Regions from separate parts of the Nocardia terpenica genome, predicted to be linked through region 2. Evidence: riboswitches for the same ligand, from Rfam matches in the RefSeq annotation. Region 2 holds a riboswitch; each other region holds the start of a gene.
The links. Region 2 has a riboswitch for S-adenosylmethionine ahead of HPY32_RS21410 (rhodanese-like domain-containing protein). Riboswitches for the same ligand answer to the same signal wherever they lie in the genome.

Region 1 (3,267 bases), on a different contig from region 2:
ACCACCGTGTCGGCCACCTCGCGGGCGAATCCGATCTCGTGCGTGACGATGACCAGCGTGGCTCCCTCGCGGGCGAGCGCGCGGATCACGTCCAGCACCTCGCCCACCAGCTCCGGATCCAGTGCCGAGGTGGGCTCGTCGAACAGCACCACCCCGGGCCGCAGCGCCAACGCCCGCGCGATCGCCACCCGCTGCTGCTGCCCGCCGGACAATCGGCGCGGATACTGATTCGCCTTGTCGGCCAGGCCGACTCGCTCCAGCAGCCGCACCGCCTCGGCCTCGACCTCCGCGCGCGGGCGGCCCTGCGCCGACACCGGCGCCAGCGCAACATTTTCCAGTACCGTCAGGTGCGGGAACAGATGAAAGTTCTGGAATACGAACCCGATTCGGGATCGCTGCCGCAGGATCTCGCGCTCGCTCAGCTCGTGCAGCTTCGCGCCGCGGCGGCGATAGCCGACGAGTTCGCCACCCACCCGCACCGTTCCGGCGTCGACCTTCTCCAGGTGATTGATGGTCCGCAGCAGGGTGGACTTGCCCGATCCGGACGGGCCCAGGATCACCGTCACCTCGCCCGGCCGCACCGCCAGGTCGATGCCGCGCAACACCTCGTGCGATCCGAAATGCTTACGCACCCCGCGTAATTCGACCGCATACTCACTCATCCGCGCTCCCCCGTGATCTCGGCGATCTTGCCCCGCACCCGCTGCAGCGGCGTCGGCGGCAGCTCCCGGGAGCCGCCCTTGGCGAAGTGCCGTTCGATGTAGTACTGGGCGACGGTCAGCACCGAGGTCAGCACGATGTACCAGACCGTCGCCACCATCAGCAGCGGCACCACCCGGCCGTTGCGGCCGAAGATCACCTGCACCTGGTAGAACAGCTCGGCGATGGCCATCACCGACACGATGGAGGTGCCCTTGAACAGGCTGATCACCTCGTTGGCGGCATTGGGCAGGATGCCCCGCATCGCCTGCGGCGCCACGATGGTGAAGAACTGCCGCCGCCACGGCAGCCCCAGCGACTTGGCCGCCTCCAGCTGCCCCGGATCCACCGAGATGATCCCGGCCCGGATGATCTCGGCCGAATACGCCGCCTGATGCAGCGCCAGACCGATGACCGCGGCGGTGAACCCGCTGATCACCCCGTTCACGTCGAAGGTGAGAAAGGCGGGGCCGAACGGGATTCCGAGCGACAGCCGCTTGTACAGGTAGGCGATATTGAACCAGAACAGCAGCTGCACGATCAGCGGAATCGACCGGAAGGCCCACACGTAGGCCCACGAGATCACTTGCAGCACCGGAATTTTCGACAATCGCGCGACGGCGAGCCAGATGCCGAGCAGGAACCCGAACAGCGTGCCCCAGAAGGTCAGCTCCACCGTGATCTTCAGTGCCGACAGCACCGAGGCGGCGGTGAAGTAGCGGGCGAACGTCGGCCAGTCCCAGCCCGGATTGGTGACCAGTCCGTGGACGAACTGGCCCACCAGCACCAGCGCGATCGCCGCGGCGAGCCAGCGCCAGGGGTGCCAGGTTCGGGCGACGGGCAGCGCATCGTCGTCGGCCGCCGACGCCGCGGGGGTATCGGCGGGCTCGACTGCGGCCAGAGTACTCATGGAATTGCGATCCTCCATCGGTCCTGGCGGTAGCACCCGCTCCGGTGGCCGGGGGTTGCTGCGGTCTCGGGGAGCCAGGTCTCTCAACCGCTCTGGATGGGTGTTATCGACGGTAAGGCAGGCTCGACCCGGTGTCTGCACTCACGATCATCGTGAATTCAATTGTTGGCAGCGGGTTTTCCCGCACGGGGAAGCGGGAACGCCGTCCCTGTGTACAACAGTGTTCGCAATACCCTAGTGTGAACAGCGCCGTTTCCCCATGCGGGCCGAGGAGAGCGACATGAAGGATCTGAGCGGCCGGACCTGCCTGATCACCGGTGCGGCCAGCGGCATCGGCCGGGCCACCGCCCGGGCCGCGGCGCGCGCCGGTGCGCGGCTGGTGCTCACCGATATCGCGGCCGACGGGCTGGCCGAGACCGTGACGCTGATTCGCGACGCGGGCGGCGAGGTGCTCGACGCCCCCGCGCTCGACATCACCGACTACGACGCGGTCACCGCGTGGGCGGGCCGGATCCACGCCGAACACGGCAGCGTCGACGTGGTCATGAATATCGCGGGCATCTCCGCCTGGGGCACGGTGGAGAATCTCGAGCATCGGCACTGGCGGTCGATGATCGAGGTCAATCTGATGGGCCCGATCCACATCATCGAGAACTTCGTGCCGCCCATGGTGCGCGCCGGGCGCGGCGGCCACCTGGTCAACGTCTCCTCGGCGGCCGGGCTGCTGGCGCTGCCGTGGCATGCCGCCTACAGCGCCAGCAAGTTCGGCCTGCGCGGGGTCTCGGAGGTGCTGCGCTTCGACCTGGAGCGGCACGGCATCGGGGTGAGCCTGGTGGTGCCGGGCGCGGTGCGCACGCCGCTGATGCGGACCGTGGAGATCGTCGGCATCGATCGCGACGACCCCCGCGCGCAGCGGCTGGCGCGGCGGTTCGAGGGCCACGCGGTGCCGCCGGAGCGGGTCGCCGAGCGCATCCTGGACGGCATCGCGCACAACCGATTTCTGGTGTACACCTCCGCCGACATCCGGCTGGCCTACTGGCTGTCCCGCAAGTTCGCCTGGCCGTACGAGACCGCCATGCGGCTGGCGAACCGGGAATTCGGCAGGCTGCTCACCGGTCCGCGGCGGAGTTCGGTGCCGCGCTGAGGTTTTCGCCCGCGCGGCGCGCCCGTGCGGCATGGCGGTGGATTTTTCGCGGAATTCGTGGCTCAATCCGAGGGGGCCTCTCCTCGGAGGTCCCGTGCCGCCGCGCCGATCTGGGGGCCGCCGCTGATGAGCAGGGAACTGTACCGCTGGGTGCCGACGGGCGAGTCGGACATGGTCGAGTTGCGGGATCTGAGGTCGGGACGGGCCGTGCAGATCGTGCGGCCCGACGACGCCGACCTCCCCGGTGACCTGCTGCTGGAGATCGAGTCGCTGGTGTTCCGCTGGTCGAACCGCACCACCCACGCCGAGGCCGAGGCCGATCTGGCGGTGCGCTGGGAGGCAGTCGACAGCCTGCGCGCGATGAGCTGGTTGTGCGCGCTGTGGGCGGTGGTGTGCGAGACCCGGTTGGGGAAATCGGCCGACGACATCATTCGCGATCTGGACTATCGCGGCGGCTGGCGCACGCTGCGAACCGCGGAGGACGCGCAGCTGTGGGAGGGCCTGACCCAGCGCG
Region 2 (3,267 bases):
GAGGGATTTCGCATCGCCCAGGTTGTTGGAGATGTCGATGATGCGCAGGCGGTTGAGGACCTCGAAGGCGCGCTTCTTGGCCTCGTCGGGCCGGGCCACCAGTTCGAAGGTGACGACCGTGCCGCCGCCGGACATCTGCTCCAGCGCCAGCGCGTGCTGCGGATGCGACGGCAGGAACGGGTATTTCGTCCACGACACCGCCGGATGCCGCTCCAGGAATTCGGCGATGCGCAAGGCGGACTGCACCGACTGGCGCACCCGCAGCGGCATCGTCTCCAGGCCCTTCAGCAGCGTCCAGGCATTGAACGGGCTCAGCGCCGGGCCGGTGTGCCGCATGAGGTGCTTCACCGGGCCGTCGATGTAGTCCTGCGCGCCCAGGATGGCGCCGCCGAGCACCCGGCCCTGGCCGTCGATGTGCTTGGTGCCCGAATACACCACCACGTCGGCGCCGAGCTCCAGGCTGCGCTGCAGCAGCGGGGTCGCGAAGACGTTGTCCAGCACCACCGTCGCGCCCGCCGCGTGGGCCAGCTCCGACACCCGGCGCACATCCACCAGCGTCTGCATCGGGTTGGACGGGGTCTCGAAGAACACCGCCTGCGTCGGCCGCGACAGCGCCCGCTCCCACTGGTCGAGATCCTCGCCGTCGACGAAGACCGTCTCCACGCCCCAGCGCGGCAGGATCTCGTTACACACCACGAAACAGGAACCGAACAGGCTGCGCGCGGCCACCAGCCGATCGCCGCGGCCGAGCAGCGCCGCGAGCGCGGTGAACACGGCCGACATGCCGCTGGCGGTGGCGAAGCACGCCTGCGCGCCCTCCAGCAGCCGCATCCGCTCCTCGAACATGGCCACCGTCGGATTGCCGTAGCGCGAATACACGAAGTGCGGCACATCGCCGGTGAACGCCGCCTCGGCCGCCTCGGCGCTCTCGTAGACGAAACCGGAGGACAGATACAGCGCCTCGGCGGTCTCCTCGAAACCCGAACGCCGCAGTCCGCCACGGACTCCCAGCGTCGCCGGGCCCACGCCCTCGGGCAGCGGCCGGTCGAACGCGCCGCCGGCGATCACGACTGCCGCCAGGGCAGTCCCTCGGCGCGCCAGCCGGCGCCGCCGCGATGCCCGCTGGCGTCGAGCGGACCCTCGAAACCCTCGAGCACGTTGTAGGACGGGGCGTAGCCGGCCGCCGTCGCCGCCGTCGCCGCGCCGATCGACCGCTGCCCGGACCGGCAGAGGAAGATCACCGGCGCGGTGCTGTCCGAATCCCGTTCGGCCAGTACCTGTTTCAGCTGATCGGTGAAGTGCGCGTTGGGCGCTCCGGTCCCGTCCACCCACTCGATCAGGGCCGTCGGCCGATCGATCGAGGCGGTGTCGGGCACCCCGACGAACCGCCACTCGGCCTCGGTGCGCACGTCGATCAGCACCGCATCGGGATTGTCGCGCAACAGCTCCCACGCCTGTCGTGGGGTGATGTCACCCGCGTAGCTCATTCGATGAACCCTCCTCGCGAATCCGCACTTGCCGCACTCGGGAGATTCCGGTGCGTGGCCAGGTCGTCACCCGGAGCACCCCACCGCGGAGGAGGGTTGCCGACCAGCGAGCCGGGGCTTGACGCTGGTACTCATGACCTTCACTGAGAGTGCCTGGCCCGCGCTCCGGTGTCAATTGCACACCAGCCACGTCTTCCCGTCCGCCCGAGTCAGATTCCAGGTGGCCGTCGTCTTGCGGCCGTCGACCTCGCTGGTCACGGTCGCCTTGGCGCGGTCGCCGTCGATCGCCGGATCGGTGAGCCCGGTGATGTCGACCTTCTTCCCGGCCGCGCCGGGACCCAGCGGCGACTTCGCGGGATCGAATCCGGCGCAGGCCGCGGCGGCGCGCCGGGCAGGATCGGATTCGGCCTGCGCGGCGGCGAAGTTCTTGACGGCGGCCGCGATTCGGTCCGCCTGTGTGACATTGTTCTCAGCCGGTCGCAGCAGCGCCATGGCAATCACCGCGATGACGACCAGCACCGCGATCACGGCCGCGATGAGGAACGGCAGCGCGGACCGGGTCGCCTCGCGCTGGTCGATCGGGGTGGCCTGGGTGGAGCCGTCGGCGGCATCGCTCATGCACCGATCATCCCCGGTGGGCCACGGTGGCTCAGCTCACACCCATATTTCCCGGACCGTACCGGGAATAGTGATCACACCCCACGCCGATAGAATCACCAGAACCCCCGGCCGCGGCCGGGTGGCTCCGCGTCCCCGCGCAGCAACGAAGCGGCATCGATTGGGACGGCGAACACGCCGGGTGACATCCGGCCCGCGCGTCAACTTAGCCTAAGCTAAGAAGGACGGGCCACAATACCGACGACAGAGCTTTCGACCAGAGGGTGCGCATAAGAATGACCGAACAGAGTGCAGCGACCCGACCACTTCGCATCGCGATCGTGGGCGCCGGACCGGCCGGAATCTACGCCGCCGACGCGCTGATGAAGTCCGATGCCGAGGTGAGCATCGACCTGTACGAGCGGATGCCCGCCCCGTTCGGCCTGATCCGCTACGGCGTCGCGCCCGATCATCCGCGCATCAAGGGCATCATCACCGCGCTGCACAAGGTTCTGGACAAGCCGCAGGTACGCCTGCTCGGCAATATCGACTACGGCACCGACATCACCCTGGCCGATATGCGGCGCTTCTACGACGCGGTGATCTTCTCCACCGGCGCCAACGCCGACCGCGCGCTGCCGGTCCCGGGCATCGATCTGGACGGCTCCTACGGCGCGGCGGACTTCGTGTCCTGGTACGACGGCCATCCGGACGTGCCGCGCGACTGGCCGCTGGAGGCGGAGAAGGTCGCGGTGCTCGGCGTCGGCAATGTGGCCCTGGACGTGGCCCGCGTGCTCGCCAAGACCGGCGACGAGCTGCTGCCCACCGAGATCCCGCCGAACGTGTACGAGGGGCTGAAGGCCAACAAGGCGCTCGAGGTGCACGTGTTCGGCCGCCGCGGCCCGGCGCAGGCCAAGTTCACCCCGCTGGAACTGCGCGAGCTGGATCATTCGCCGAACATCGAGGTCATCGTCGCCCCCGAGGACATCGACTACGACGAGGGCTCCGAAGCCGCACGGCGGCATTCCAAGCAGGTCGATATGGTCTGCAATACGTTGGAGCAGTGGGCGATTCGCGACGTGGGCGACCGTCCGCACCGACTGTTTCTACACTTCTTCGAGTCCCCGCACGAGATCGTCGGCGAGGACGGCAAGGTGGTCGGGCTGCGCACCGAGCGCACCCA
Region 3 (3,267 bases), on a different contig from region 2:
TCGACGACGATCCGGTGCTGCTGCTGGTCTCCGGCGCCCACCAGGTGGATCTGGCGCGGACCGGAGAACGCTTGGAGGGCACGCTCACTCGCGCCCCGGCCGAGCTGGTGCGCGAGGTCACCGGGCAGCCGCTGGGCGGCGTGGCCCCCGTCGGGCATCCCACCAACCTGCCGATGTTCGTGGACAACGCGCTGTCCGGGCACCGCGAATTATGGGCCGCCGGCGGGCATCCCAACACGGTGTTCCGCACCTCGTTCCCGGAGCTGGTCCGCATCACGGCGGGCCTGGCCATCGACGTGGACTGACCTGCATGTTCACCGTGGACCGAGGCACGGCCCGGAATATCGGCCGCGCGCGCGACGTAGGTTAGGGCTGTGGACAGTTCACCCGACACCGGTCTGCAGGTACCCGACGATCTGAGCGGGATCACCGCGGCCCAGTACCGCGGGGCCATGCGGCACTACCCGGCCGGTGTCACCATCGTGACCCTGAATTCCGAGGCCCGGCCGGTGGGTTTCACCGCGACCTCGTTCGCCTCGCTGTCGGCGGAGCCGCCGCTGATCTCGTTCAATATCGCGCACACCTCCTCCAGCATCGATGCCATGCTGCAGGCCCGGTCGGTGGTGGTGCACTTCCTCGGCGAGCATCAGCAGCATCTGGCCCAGCGGTTCGCCCGCGCCGCCGACGAGCGCTTCGCCGACCGGTCGCTGTGGACCCCGCTGGACACCGGCGAGCCGGTGCTGCACGGCACCCCGATCTGGGTCCGGGCCACCGTGCACCAGCTCATCCCGATCGGCGACCACACCCTGGTGGTGGGCCTGGTCACCCGGGTGCACGACAACACCGGCGACGAGCCGATCGCGGCGCCGCTGCTGTACTACAACGGCAGCTATCACCGGCCCACCGGGCTGGAGTGAACCCGCCGCTAACGCAGCAGTGAACCCACGGCTATGGGGCACAGCATGTTTCGAACGGGGGGGGGTTGACAACCGCTCCCGGCATCTGACAATCTCGGCTCAGGTCATGAGTGCCAGCGTCAAGCCCCGGCTTGCTGGCCGGCAACCCTCCTCCGCGGTGGGGTGCTCCGGGTGACGACCGGGCCGTCGTCCACAAGGGCACGGCAAGCGCGGACTCCGAAACCGCACCTTGCACCGGAGTCCCTGAGCCGAAGGGATTGCGTGATGCCCGCCGTTCTCGACCAGACCTGTACCGCCCTCGCCCGCGTCTCCGGATGCGATCTGCGAGTTCCGTTGGTACAGGGGGGAACCCGCACCTACGCCAATTTCGACTACGCCGCCAGCGCCCCCGCCCTGGCCCAGGTCACCGACCGGGTGACCGAACTGCTCCCGCTCTACGCCAGCGTCCACCGCGGCGCCGGATACGCCTCCCGCGTCTCCACCGAGTGCTACGAAGCCGCCCGCGGCTCGGTGACGCGCCTGCTCAACGCCGCCGACGACCAGGTCGTGGTGTTCACCCGCAACACCACCGATTCGCTGAATCTGCTGGCGGGCTGCGTGCCCGGCGACACCGTGGTCCTCGACATCGAACATCACGCCAACCTGCTGCCCTGGACCCGGCACGGCCGCCGGGTGGTGCCCGCCGCCGACACCGTGGAGGAGACCATCCGCCGCCTCGTCGCCGAGCTGTGCGCCAAACCCGCTGCGCTGCTGGCGATCACCGGGGCCTCCAACGTCACCGGCGAGGTGCTGCCGCTGCAGCGGCTGGCCGCCGTCGCGCACCAGTGCGGGGCCCGCATCCTGGTCGACGCCGCGCAGTTGGCCCCGCACCGGCGAATCGACCTGCAGGCCACCGGAATCGACTATCTGGCGTTCTCCGGGCACAAGCTGTACGCGCCGTTCGGAGCCGGGGTACTGGTGGGCCGCCGCGACTGGCTCGACGCCGCGGCCCCGTACCTGGCGGGCGGCGGCGCGGTCACCGAGGTCACCACCACCGGCGCGCAGTGGGCGCCCGCCCCGCAGCGCCACGAGGCCGGTTCCCCGAACGTGCTCGGTGTCGCCGCCCTCGCCGCGGCCTGCGACACCCTGGCCGCCCTCGACCCGCAGGCCGTCGCCGACCACGAGCGCACCCTCGCCGACCGCCTGCGCTCCGGCCTGAAAACCGTTGCGGGCGTGCGTTTCCTGCAGATCTGGCCGGACAGCCCCGACAGCGTCGGCATCGTCGCCTTCACCGTGGATGGCTTCGAGCCCGGCCGCGTCGCCGCCTACCTCTCCGCCGAGCACGCCATCGGCGTCCGCGACGGCCGCTTCTGCGCCCACCCCCTCCTCGCCAAACTCGGCATCCCCGCCGCCCTCCGCGCCAGCATCGGCCTGGGCACCACTCCCACCGACATAGACCGCCTCATCGCCGCCCTCACAACCCTCACCACCCAGGGCCCCACCTGGAACTACACCACCACCAACGGCCAGTGGAACCCCACCCCCGAAACCCGCCCCGGCCTCACCACCACCCCCACCCCCGGCGCAGCCCCCTGCACCTTCTAACCCCAAGCCCATCACCCACCCCTCACGGCATCAAATACCGCGCCGCCAGCTCCTCCACCAACGGATCGTCCTCCCCCACCGCATCGAGCGCGTCCAGATCGGCCTCCACCGACACCTGCCGCGTGTCGTCCTGCTCGGGGTCGGGGATGCCGTCCTCCAGGAGCTGGCGGAGCAGCTTCTCGCGCACGCGTGCCTTCAGTGAATCGGCCATGTCGTCAGCATGCCCAGTGCGGCAGTGGAATTCGCCGCACCACGCCGGGCGGGATCACACCGGCGCGAGCCACGTGCCCCAGGGCGTATTGCGCAGCACGGTGAATGCGGTCAGCACCGCGACGATTATCCACAGGGACCCCCAGCTCATGGCGAACGGGAACGGATTCGGCGGCAGGCCGCGCCACCGGCGCAGCGCCCAGCGGCCCCAGACCACCGCGAAGCCCACCAGCAGCGGCAGCACCAGCACATTGCTGTGCACGGCGTCGAGAAGCCGCCCGTCGGTGAGGTTGTGCACGGCCCGCAATCCGCCGCACCCCGGGCACCACAGTCCGGTCAGCGCATAGAACGGGCAGATCCCGTACGACCCCTGCACATGCGGATCCCGCACATGCAGCAGCGCGATCGAGCCCGCCGCGGCACCGCCGACGAGCAGCGGGACTGCGAGGGTGCGCCAACCGCTGCGGGTCGGCCCGGCGGGCAGGGCATGCGCGGTATCCACGATGTTCACGGTAGCGACGAACGACCGTGGCCCGCCAGGTCAGTCGGGCTGGGC

Region 1: it holds a riboswitch for S-adenosylmethionine, as region 2 does, so the genes downstream of both, HPY32_RS15830 (amino acid ABC transporter permease) here and HPY32_RS21410 (rhodanese-like domain-containing protein) in region 2, are expected to answer to the same signal.
Region 3: it holds a riboswitch for S-adenosylmethionine, as region 2 does, so the genes downstream of both, HPY32_RS15110 (aminotransferase class V-fold PLP-dependent enzyme) here and HPY32_RS21410 (rhodanese-like domain-containing protein) in region 2, are expected to answer to the same signal.

The regions. Positions count from the first base shown of each region.
Region 1 covers NZ_JABMCZ010000002.1:953,502-956,768, forward strand. Annotated here, with positions in the region: gene HPY32_RS15825 (amino acid ABC transporter ATP-binding protein) at 1-662, opposite strand, end outside; gene HPY32_RS15830 (amino acid ABC transporter permease) at 659-1,609, opposite strand; SAM riboswitch class I at 1,621-1,712, opposite strand; gene HPY32_RS15835 (SDR family oxidoreductase) at 1,890-2,753, shown strand; gene HPY32_RS15840 (hypothetical protein) at 2,880-3,267, shown strand, end outside.
Region 2 covers NZ_JABMCZ010000003.1:52,895-56,161, reverse strand. Annotated here, with positions in the region: gene HPY32_RS21415 (O-succinylhomoserine sulfhydrylase) at 1-1,068, opposite strand, end outside; gene HPY32_RS21410 (rhodanese-like domain-containing protein) at 1,065-1,487, opposite strand; SAM riboswitch class IV at 1,507-1,626, opposite strand; gene HPY32_RS21405 (Rv0361 family membrane protein) at 1,659-2,105, opposite strand; gene HPY32_RS21400 (FAD-dependent oxidoreductase) at 2,381-3,267, shown strand, end outside.
Region 3 covers NZ_JABMCZ010000002.1:795,829-799,095, forward strand. Annotated here, with positions in the region: gene HPY32_RS15100 (YbaK/EbsC family protein) at 1-305, shown strand, start outside; gene HPY32_RS15105 (flavin reductase family protein) at 453-917, shown strand; SAM riboswitch class IV at 1,020-1,133, shown strand; gene HPY32_RS15110 (aminotransferase class V-fold PLP-dependent enzyme) at 1,182-2,501, shown strand; gene HPY32_RS15115 (hypothetical protein) at 2,524-2,712, opposite strand; gene HPY32_RS15120 (DUF2752 domain-containing protein) at 2,767-3,213, opposite strand; gene HPY32_RS15125 (glyoxalase superfamily protein) at 3,253-3,267, opposite strand, start outside.